2 regions of the Hahella chejuensis KCTC 2396 genome follow, and region 1 is predicted to be linked to the other one. Evidence: predicted binding sites of a transcription regulator. Region 1 holds the regulator's gene; the other holds the start of a gene.

What was found. The regulator FNR, encoded in region 1, switches genes on or off when oxygen is low (the NO sensors DNR and NnrR bind a similar motif). The targets are predictions, from matches to a motif close to TTGATNTANATCAA.
Region 2: narL (two-component system response regulator NarL) is a predicted target of FNR. The motif match lies at 3,427-3,440, and genes of this name have one in related genera.

The regions. Positions count from the first base shown of each region.
Region 1 is NC_007645.1:1,741,909-1,747,611, reverse strand. Features, by position in the region: gene HCH_RS07790 (substrate-binding periplasmic protein) at 1-378, shown strand, start outside; gene HCH_RS07785 (substrate-binding periplasmic protein) at 564-1,298, shown strand; gene HCH_RS07780 (lysophospholipid acyltransferase family protein) at 1,305-2,027, opposite strand; gene HCH_RS07775 (coproporphyrinogen III oxidase) at 2,337-3,353, shown strand; gene fnr (fumarate/nitrate reduction transcriptional regulator Fnr) at 3,498-4,277, shown strand; gene HCH_RS07765 (SDR family oxidoreductase) at 4,274-5,179, opposite strand; gene alr (alanine racemase) at 5,382-5,703, opposite strand, start outside.
Region 2 is NC_007645.1:4,159,988-4,165,690, reverse strand. Features, by position in the region: gene HCH_RS32500 (sensor histidine kinase) at 1-157, shown strand, start outside; gene HCH_RS17960 (cation diffusion facilitator family transporter) at 432-1,373, shown strand; gene HCH_RS17955 (hypothetical protein) at 1,448-2,578, opposite strand; gene narL (two-component system response regulator NarL) at 2,685-3,323, opposite strand; gene HCH_RS17945 (MFS transporter) at 3,728-5,344, shown strand; gene HCH_RS17940 (SCO family protein) at 5,458-5,703, opposite strand, start outside.

The sequences.
Region 1 (5,703 bases):
TCAGGCTCCTCCATCAAAATAAACTCGATTGAAGACGCCAAGAAGTACAAGATTGGAGCGTATAAAGGCGATGTGAGAGAGCAATGGCTACTTTCCAATGGCTTTGAGACCTCCAGCCTCGACGATGACGCTTTGAATCCCAAGCGACTACAAAACGGTCAAATTGACCTTTGGATCTCAGGACCCGTTTCCGGCCCCTACTATGCAGCCAAAAACGGCGTTACCAACATTCAACCTGTATTCACCGTTAAGGAGACACAACTGTATTTAGCAGTTAACAAAGAAACGCCGGATGAATACGTCAACAAGCTCAATGAGGCCCTGGAAAAAATGCGCTCTAGTGGCGAATTGGAAAAAATTACCGCCAGATACAGATAAACAACAGAGCCTTACAAATCCTGCGAGCCCCTATTTCATGGGGCTCGCAGGGGTATTCCTCCCCTTTCCTCCCCACTCATCCGGAAAACTACTTATTAGGAAGACACCTACACCAGCTGTTTAATAAGCAACCAGACTAATCGTTAGTCAGAACAATATTCCGCCCAGCCGTTTGAGGTGATTTAATGATCGCTAAGAAGCTATTGTTGGTTTCTGTTCTCTTTCTGTCCGCCATTGCACGTGGCGAAACCTTTAACCTGGTCACGGAAAATTTCCCGCCTTTTAATATGGGCGAGGAAGACCACAAATACGAACACAAAGCTGACGCTATCAGCGGCATCAATGTGGATATAGTCAAAGAGCTCTTTAAACGCTCGGGTTATGACTATCGTATGAAGCTCAGAAATTGGAATTACGCTTACAACTTCGCGCAACGCAAAGAGTTCCGTGGCGTATTCGGCACTACATTGACCGATGCGCGCAAACCGCTGTTCAAGTGGGTAGGTCCACTCGCCAAGAACGACTGGGTATTCTTCGCAAGAAATGACACTACTATCAAAATTAACTCTGTAGAGGACGCCAAGCCTTATCTCATTGGTTGCTATAAGGATGACTCCAGAGCGCAATTTTTGAAGAACAACGGCTTCAACGCTTCAGAGCTGGAAGATGACAGCCTCAACCCAAAGAGGCTGCAACAAAGACAGGTGGACCTATGGATCTCCAGCACCGCATCAGGCTATTACTACGCTAAGCTGGCCGGTGTTTCCGACATCAAACCTATATTTACTATACGAGACACCAGTCTATACTTGGCGATGAACAAGGACACGCCTGATGAGCACATTGAGCACCTCAATAAAGTGCTCGATAAGATGCGTACTGAAGGCTATTTGGACAAAGTATATTCAAACTACAAATAGAAAGTCTTACGCCTGGCTTAAGGCGGCGGAGGTCCGCCTTATCCACTCTTCCATTTCCTTATGAACTTCATCGGTAGCGCGCCCACTGGTTTCAATCGGCGCACCGATCCTGACCCTTATCAAACCTGGGCGCTTACTAATACTGCCAGCAGGCCAGCAATCGCCTGCATTATGCGCCACTGGCAGTAAAGGTACGCCCGCGCTGACCGCCAACAAGGCGCCCCCCTTATTGTATTTGCCAACTTGTCCAGGACGAACGCGCGTTCCTTCAGGGTAAATCACAACCCAATACCCAGAAGTCAGACGCTCCTTTCCCTGCTTTAGCAATTGCTTAAGCGCCGCAGAAGGCTTACTCCGGTCAATGGCGATGGGCTTCAATCTTTTTAGCGCCCAGCCAAAAAACGGAATTTTCATCAACTCCTGTTTCAGTACTGTGCATTGAGGACGGAATATGACGCCTAACAAATAGGTTTCCCAGGCGCTTTGATGATTGCTGACAACCACACAGCTTGTTTTCGGAATGTTCTCCAGCCCCTCAATCTCATAACGTATGCCGCAAACAACGCGCGCCCACCAAAGCGCAAACACATTAAACCGGGATACGATGTAATAGCGCTTTTCAAAATTGACGTAAGGACCCACCAACATACCAACTAATGATGTGATGATGACGCCCCAAGCATACCCAAGGTAAAAAACGAAAGACCGAAATAGCTGAAATGCCTGCACTTTTGCCCGCCTTTTTTCAATGCCCGCAAAGGATATCAACTCCCCGCCCAAAGCTGCAATGAATGTTATCCCTCAATGCCCCAGAAACCCAATGTTTGAGGGCTTTTGCGACTAAAGTCCACCCACACAGGCAGCCACCCGCTCACCCCTTGATCAATATCAAGGCGCCCCGCTGGGAGCTGGATACACTGAGCATGGAGAGAGGGGGACTCACTTGCCAGCAAGTGTGACAGCAGGCGCGCGCGCCAATTCGCCAACAACGACAGTCAAGCGCGCGCAGATGTTTTCTTACCTGGTTGGAGACCCAATATGCCAGTTGGAAAGGTTGTCGAACAAGCGATACAAAATGGGGGTAATGATAGCTGGGTTTATTTGCTCAACTCCCCTCCCAAAGAGTTCTCCAGCGAGAACTGGAGCGCCTTAAACGAGGGAGCCTATGATGCGGACTATCGCAACAGCTCTCTGGCTCGATACTATGAAGGCGGGTTCGCATTGAGCGTTCAAGCGCCCTGCTTCACCACACTCGTAAGCGCGGAAAATTATACCCGCCGACTTCCATCCATGAGCGCAAATCTGCAGAAGTACATCGACTATGTCGTAAAGGAAGTGAGACTACTCAAGCAAAGCCTTCCTGCCGGTTGCCAGGTTAAGTACCTGCATTGGTTCGGCGATCTGGTGCGCCAGCTTACTCCCGCAGCGCAAACGCAGGTCATGTACTATTTAGGGCGGGAGTTCAAGCTGAACTTCGGCGCCGATGCCCGTCATGTCATCGAGTTGGACGCTCGTCCAGACTCAGAGGAAGCGCTAGCCCTGATCAAAGGGTTGGGCTTTAACATCATCTGCATCAATGATCCCGGTGAATATGCGCAGTCCTGTCCTATTGAGGACCTTAAGGATTGGCTACAAACCATTAGGGCATTCGACTTTAAAGCCGTCTATCTGCGTCTGAAAGTGTCACCCATCACATTCTCCGCACTGTCCCAGCATCTTGAGGAAATTCTGACGGAAAGACCGCAGGGCATCCTTCTTTCCAGCCATAAACCAGAGTTCACCAGCACACCTAGCCTGGAAACAGCGCTAAAAGATTTCAAGCGACGCATTAAGTCCGCATCGTTTATTCCGATCACCCAGGACTTTTTCGCGCTACCCTGGACAGGCTTAATAAGCCAAGGCGTCAGTTGTCTGCATGGCGTCGGGTTGGGCGCATTCTCTTACACGCCCCACTACCAGTTGCGCAACGCCACCCAGCTGGATGACTACTACAAAATCCTGGACAACGGAGGACTCCCGGCAAGAGCAATTCGTTACACTCAGACACAGTTGTAACAAAAGGTGAAAGCTATGTAGAAACAACGGCGAGCGTAGGTTTTCCCTGTAAATTTCCTGCTGTGGGGATTTGCTTTTAAATGGCTATTGGCTATCCTAGAAGCCTCTTTAAGCAGTTTCACTCATTCAGCCACGAGGCGACCGATGGAAAGCAAGCATATAGCAACCTCCTCTCCTTTTAGCTTACACAGGGGCTGCCATGAATGTAACTTGAGCAAACTTTGCATTCCAATAGCGGTCGGGGCTGAAGACATTGATCGCCTGGAAGAAATCATTCGCCAGGGCAAAATGCTCAATCGCGGTGAATATATCTTTGAGCAGCATACGCCATTTCGCTCCTGCTTCGCCGTTCGTAGCGGCGCAATCAAAACATTCACCGTATCTGAGGAAGGCGAGGAGCAGGTAACCGGCTTCTACCTGCCAGGTGAGATTATCGGGCTGGACAGCGTTAGCATGGAAAAATACTCCTGCTCCGCCGTCGCTCTCGAACGCACTAGCGTGTGCGAAATTCCTTTGGAAAAATTTGAAGACTTAGCCTCAGACATTCCCAGCCTGCAGCACCACTTTTTCTCGCTGATGAGTAAAGAAATTCAGGAAAGCAGGCAGCTTACTATGCTACTGAGCAAAAACTCTGCGGAAGAGCGCATAGCCTCGCTGCTATTGTCCTTATCAACTCGCTTCAGCCGTCGTCGCCTGTCCGGCACAAACTTCAGGCTCCCCATGCCTCGCAGCGATATAGGCAACTATTTAGGTTTGGCGGTCGAAACTGTGAGTCGGGTTATTACCCGCTTCCAGAACAACGGCATTATTAAGGTCCAAGGAAGGGAAGTTCAGATTTTGCAATTGGAAGAGCTACAGAAAGTTCTCCGCCACGACACTAAGTGTCTGGAACACCAAAAAGAGTCCGCCGTTAACGGCCGTTAACGGCTCTCTTCCAAGCAGTTTTCAGCGGGCTTCACGCCCCCACGTTGCTGGCATTGCTCAATCAGTGCAGGCAGGTAGCGACGCCAGGGAAGCTGTTTGACGCCAAAGGTGTTGCGCAGCTTGATGCAGCCCAACGCCCCATTCGCGGGAAGCGCCACTCCAGGCAAGACATCAGCGCCCTTCTTCTCGATCAGAGCCTGTAGCATTTCCTCCTGGCCAAAGGCCTGCAACACAATCGCCTTCAACAATTCATAGTGGGTGACCGCTTCAGCGCCAGCATAATGGTAAACACCCCATACGGAGATGTTACAGCTTAACTGTTTGATAACAGCGTCCACCACTCTCGCCACATCATCCACCGCAACAGGGGTCAGCTGCATATCGGTACTGGCGTTAAGACGCTTGCCTGACGACAATGCCGAAAGCATGGTCTGCAACCAGCCTTGAGCGCCCGCCTCCAGCAACCAACCAACCCTCAAGATCAGATGCTTGCTATAGTTTTCCTGAAGCCATTGCTCACTCTGCAACTTTGTCCGCCCATACACAGAGAGAGGACGCCCTTTGTTGGCGGAAATATAAGGATTCTTTTTGACGCCGTCGAAAACAAGATGACTGGAAAGATGAACAATCGGCGCCTTCCATAAGTCCGCAACCTCCGCAACCGCCGCACAAGCGGACACGTTAACCTGATACGCCAGGTCCGGGTGCTGCTCCGCTTTGAACAAATCGCTCATCTCCGCAGCATGAACGACAAAGTCCGCTGACGGCATCGACTTCATTCCCCGCACGATCGCATCATTGGTCATCAGAAACTGTTCGTAGGGGACGCCCTCCACCACTATACCGCTCTGCTGCAAACGCTGAGCTATAGCCTTACCTAATGGCGAATCGATTCCCGTCACACAAACAATCACTCATGTACCCCTTAAATGCATCTCGTGGCCTTTGGCAGCCCCCAGAATACGGGGCCGCCTGAAGATATTATGTTTACAATATTGGCTGCTTGACGGGATTTTAGCAAACCCTGCGCATCGGGGTTCCCCCGCCTTACATCCCGTAGGCCGCGCCAAAGCCTCCCTCGAGAGCCCCCGCCAACGCAGCGCCTTAAACTACTTCCGAACGATTAATATATACTCTGGGAACCCGCGAGGTCATACCCGTAAATAAAGTATAGGAGATTGTTGACGCATATCCTGCAACCTCATCCGCGGAAACAGTCCCGCCCCACAACTCCACTTCAGACCCAATGCGAGCCTCTGGAATATGGGAGATATCCACCGTCAACATATCCATGGATACACGCCCAATAATTTTTGTCCGCTTACCGCACACGGCGACAGGAGCCCCATTCTGCATCTGCCTTGGATAACCATCGCCGTATCCCACCGCGACCACTCCCATTCGCGTTGGGGCGTCCGCAGTCCAG
Region 2 (5,703 bases), 2.4 Mb from region 1:
CGGGCTGGGGTTGAATATCTCCTACGACATCATCGTCAATAAGCATCGCGGCGACATCAAAGTGGAGAGCCGCCCAGGCGTGGGATCGACGTTTATCATCAAGCTGCCGATCGCCCAACGCAAAGCGCAGCCTGAGCGTCCTTCTTCCGCCGCCTGAGTGAAGATGCCCTCATAGAATAAATTAGGCCTATTGTCACACCACAAATTTCCTTAGAATCCCATGCTTCATGAGAAAGCGGGAAACTCATTCGTTATGTCGCTTTCCTAATCCAAGAAAAAGAAATATCAGGGAGGGTCGCGTAAAGGCGGACCTGCTCTGTTTTCGTGCGACCCGTGCGACGCATGAAAACTCGAAACACTCTCGTGGCTTAACAAATAAGCACAGATAGACTAATCAACACCGACAGATAAAGAAAAGGAGATCCGAACGCATGGCGTCAGGTTCTAAAAAAGTGATTTATGCGGCCTTGGTCGGCAACGCGCTGGTCGCACTCACCAAATTTGCGGCGGCGGCCTTCACCGGCAGCTCGGCCATGTTTTCCGAAGGCGTTCACTCCGTGGTGGACACGGGTAACCAGGTATTGTTGCTGCACGGGATGAAACGCTCCCAGCGTCCCGCTTCGGAAGATTTCCCGTTTGGGCACGGCAAGGAAATCTACTTCTGGTCCTTCATCGTCGCGATCCTGATCTTCGCTCTGGGCGCGGGCATATCCATTTACGAAGGCGTGGAGCACATTCTGCACCCGCAAGTGGTGGAAAACCCAGTGGTTAACTACATCGTGTTGTCCCTGGCGATTATTTTTGAGGGCTTCGCTTTCGGTATGGCGGTCAAAGAGTTCCGCAACGCCAAGGGGCGGATGGGATACTTCGAGGCTGTGCAACGGGGCAAAGACCCCTCCCTGTTCGTCGTACTGTTTGAAGACGCCGCCGCCATGCTGGGTCTTCTGGTGGCGCTGGGCGGCATTATCATGGGGCAGGTGACCGGGAATCCGGTATACGACGGCGTCGCCTCGGTCATCATCGGCTGTATTCTTGGCTTGACGGCGTTGTGGCTGGCGGTGGAGACCAAAGGGCTGTTGATCGGCGAAAGCGCCAGTAAGAAGGTAGTGAAAGCCATTCGGGAAATGACCTGCGCTATCCCCGGCGTGGAGCATGTCAACGAAGTGCTCACCATGCATATGGGGCCTGACTTCGTATTGGTGAATCTCTCCGTGGACTTCAAGGACAGTATTTCCGCCGGCGAGATTGAAACCTGCATCGCCGCTCTGGATGAGCAGATCAAATCCTCTTTCCCTGAGTGCAAACGCATTTTCGTGGAGGCGGAAAGCCGTCGCACAAAGGCGGCGGCGGTAACCCCCGCCGTCGACGTGTAACCCCATCCGCTATTGACAGCGGACCCACATGGCTCCGCTGTTTTTCTATATCTACCCTGTCTGTCGCCGTCCCTTTAAGTGTCCGCTATGACGCCTTGCTGGATCAGCTTGTTTCTGGCTTCTTCCTGTATCAGCAGACAGGCGTCGGGGTCGTGCAGATTCAGTGTCAGAGGGGAGCGGGTCAGCTTGTTGCCGTAACTCGACTTGCCTTCAAATAAGATCCCTTTCTCCGTAATCAGCAAATCCCCGCCGTCAAACATTGGGCCTTGGCCGATCGCCAGGGCGCTGGGGTTTTCAAAGGCGAACCAGGGGGTGGCGTACAATTCTGGAAAGTATTCACGGCCAGTGGCGGGATCGGTGTATGACGCCACGTAATGCAGGCGACCACTGAGAAAGCTGGTCAAGGCGACGCCGCCACAGTAAGGCATGATGTCGTCCACGATCGCTCCGGGCTTCCGCCATAGGGTGACGCCCAGGTTGGTCTGGTAGGCGCCGTCGCTGTCAGTAACCAGGGCGGGGATGTCGCCGTCGGCGTCAAACTGGAAGCGCTTCACGCTGTCGCCATCGCTGACGAAAAGCTGATCGCCCACCACTCTGACGCCATTGGGTGAGCCAAGTCCGCGCCCGCCTGCGATCCAGTCCCGCTGAAATCCTGTTATGTGCGGCGACTCGACAGAGCCGGCTTCAGGAAACGCCAGCGTAATGCGCGTCAGGCCGGATGTGGCGAAGAAGTTTTCGTCCGCCACCAACAGCGCGCCGTCGGGAGCGAAAGCGACGCCGTTAGGAATCGCCAGCGCGTCGAATGGATCTTGCGTATCATCGCGGCGTGTAACGAATTCGAAGCGATAGTCAGGGCGAGCCAGATTGGCGGCCAACAGGTGATTGTTGCGAATGACCAGCCAGCGCGTCTCCACGCAGGAGGTCAGCACCCAGTCGCCAAGCTGCGCCATACCCGTGTAGTTGCAGCTGTTCAGTTCCGGGGGAGACAGCTCCGTGGGGACGTAGGCGGTCTCGCCATTGGCGTTCGTCCGGGCGTCGATGCGGTATATGCCTTTGCCTCCTGTGACCAATAATTGGCCATCGGAGGTGAATAGAATATTTTCCGCATCGGGAATGGCGACGATAGTCTGTTTTTCCAGGCATCCGCTTAATAACGGCGGCAGGATGGCGGCGGCGAGCGCGGCGCGCCAGTTGTAACGATTCATGGATTTCCTTCCTCATGATTTATTGTTGTTGGAAGGAAAATTGTCTTCGATTACCCAAGGGCGGACATCACTCAAACGAGTGGCGCGCGTCATCTCACGCCTTATCTCATCCCTTGCGATTCACCAGCCATACCGCCGCTTCCACCCGTGAGCGCATGCCCATCTTTTTGAGAATGTGCTTCACGTGGACTTTCACGGTGCCGTCGGAGATATTCAGATCCCGGGCGATGACTTTATTGCTGTGACCTTGCGCAATGCGGGTGAGAATCTCATATTCACGACTGGTCAGAGACGCGGAAGGATCGGCGGCTTCAACGGGTTTGCGCAGGGCGGAGGCGAGGATTTCCGTCAGGCGTTCGCTGATCGCCATTTTGCCAAGCGTAACCTGTTTGATTTTTTCCAGAATGTCTTCCGGCTCCATGTCCTTCAGCAGATAGCCGTCGGCGCCGGCGCGGAAACAGTTCACCACATCCGCTTCGTTATCGGACACCGTCAGCATGATGATGCGAGAGTCCACGCCGGCGGCGCGAATGGCGCGTAACGTATCCAGGCCGTCCATACCCTGCATGTTGAGATCCAGCAGAATCAGGTCCGGCTCCAGTTCTTTCGCCTTGCTAAGGCCTTCCTCGCCGTTTTTGGCTTCGGCGACGATATCCAGTTCTTCCTCCAACTCAATCAACTGGCGGATGCCTTTACGAAACAGGGGATGGTCGTCCACCATCATAATCGTTGCTTTTTCGCTCATCTCAGCTTCACCTTGTCATTCTTTTCATATACGTCCAGCACAGCCTGGCGTTTTTCAGCATACCATGAACTCAGGGCTGCCCCTTCGATGGCGCGATAGGGACTTGATCCATATCAGGTTTGCCAACGATGATCTTGAGCTGCGCATACCGAGGACATACCGCTTTTGCGCCGGATTCGTCTACCCCATTGTGGGTATTGGAAGACTTTAGCAAATTCTCGGATATCTGTGTAAGTCTATGAAAATAGAGGGGATAGCGGAAACGTTTAAAGTCACTTTTGAGTAACTCACCCGCGTAGCCCCCACATTAAGCGCTACCCCCTCCGGAGCATTGTCGCCCCATACATTTATAAAGATAGTTGAGCCGAAGATTATTTTTCAGGCCCAACGCAGAGGTAAGGCATATGGCGGACATCACTGCTGGCTGGAATCCGGAGGACAGTGGGTTCTGGCAAAAGACAGGTAAGAAAGTAGCAAATCGGAATTTGTGGATTTCCATTCCGAGTTTGCTGTGCGGCTTCGCCGTATGGTTGTACTGGGGCGTTATCACAGTACAGATGTTGAATCTGGGCTTTCCGTTTCAGGCGTCGGAATTGTTCACATTGATGGCGATTTCCGGTTTGACCGGCGCCACGCTGCGCATCCCCAGCAGCTTTTTCATCCGCCTGTGCGGCGGTCGCAACACGATTTTCTTTACGACGGCGCTGCTGATGATTCCTGCGGTTGGAACAGGCATCGCCTTGCAGAGTAAAGAGACGCCTTTATGGGTCTTCCAGATACTGGCGTTACTCTCCGGCCTGGGCGGCGGCAACTTTGCTTCCTCCATGTCCAACATCAGCTTTTTCTTTCCCAAGAAGCAGCAGGGATTGGCGCTAGGCCTGAATGCGGGTCTCGGCAACTTTGGCGTCACCAGCATGCAGATTCTGGTGCCGCTGTTTATGACATTCGGCGCGTTTGGCGCAGTGGGCGGCGATCCTATGACGCTGGTGAATCCGTCAGGCACGTTGATCGGAAAGATTCCGGCGGGTTCCGAAACCTGGATTCAAAACTCCGGCTTCGTCTGGCTGCTGTTCCTGGTTCCACTGGCGTTCGCCGGTTGGTTCGGCATGAACAACATTCGCACCGATGAGGTTTCGCCGGATATTGGCGGACCAATAAGCGCCTTTTCCAAGATCACCTTCATGCTGTTGATCGGCTTCCTGACTTCCGTCGTCGGACTTTGGCTGATGTTGCCAGAATCCGCCAATGGCGCAGGATGGGGCGTTCCCAAAGAACTGGTGCTGGTGGGTGTTATCGCCGCAACGGTCTTCCTGCTGAAGCTGTTGCCGGGCCAGATCCGCAGCAGTCTTAATCGTCAGTATCGTATTTTCGGCAATCGGCACACTTGGGTGATGAGCGTCATATACACCATGACCTTCGGCAGCTTCATCGGTTACGCAGCGGCGTTCCCATTGGCGATCAAGGTCATCTTCGGCTACAGCCATGTGATGGTGGATGGAGTAATGACGCACAACACCGTTAATCCCAATGGTCCCAGCGCACTGATGTACGCCTGGATGGGGCCTTTTATCGGCGCGTTGATTCGTCCGGTGGGCGGTTGGATTTCCGATAAATTCGGTGGTGCGCTGGTCACTCAGATCTGTTCACTGGTGATGGTGGTGTGCGCCCTGGCGGTAGCCTATTACATGAGCGCGGCCTATAACTCCGCAACCCCTGAAGAGTACTTTGCGCCTTTCTTCATCTTGTTCCTGGCTTTGTTCGCGGCGTCCGGCATCGGCAACGGCTCCACTTTCCGCACCATCGCCATGGTGTTCCCGAAGGAGCAGGCGGGCCCTGTGCTTGGCTGGACCTCAGCGGTGGCTGCCTACGGCGCTTTCTACATTCCCCAGGTGTTTGGCGAGCAAATCAAAGCCGCCACGCCGGAATACGCGCTGATCGGTTTTGCGGTGTTCTATGCGGTATGCGTTCTGGTGAACTGGTTCTTCTATCTGCGTAAAGGCGCTGAGTTTTATAACCCTTGATTCCCGAGACACTCCTGCGGAGTGGAGTTTCGTCCCATCGTTCACGCAGCTGGGACGGAACCTTTACCTTGGCGCGCCTTAGGGCGCGCTTTTTTATTGGGGGGAGCGAAACGTCAGCTTTTAAGAAGCTGGTCCAGATCCTTGGCGATCATGTCGGCGCTGAGATCGTCCCGCAGCAACAGGCGGGCCTTGCCGTTCGCGTCGAATACGAAGGCGGCGGAGCTGTGCGAGACGTCATAATTGCCGGCTTCATCGGGGTTACCATAGCCGAACGCCACGCGGTAACGCTTGGTGATGGACTGTAGGGCGTCCATATCGCCAGTAAGGCCGACAAACTCTGGCCCGAAGGCGTCGGTATA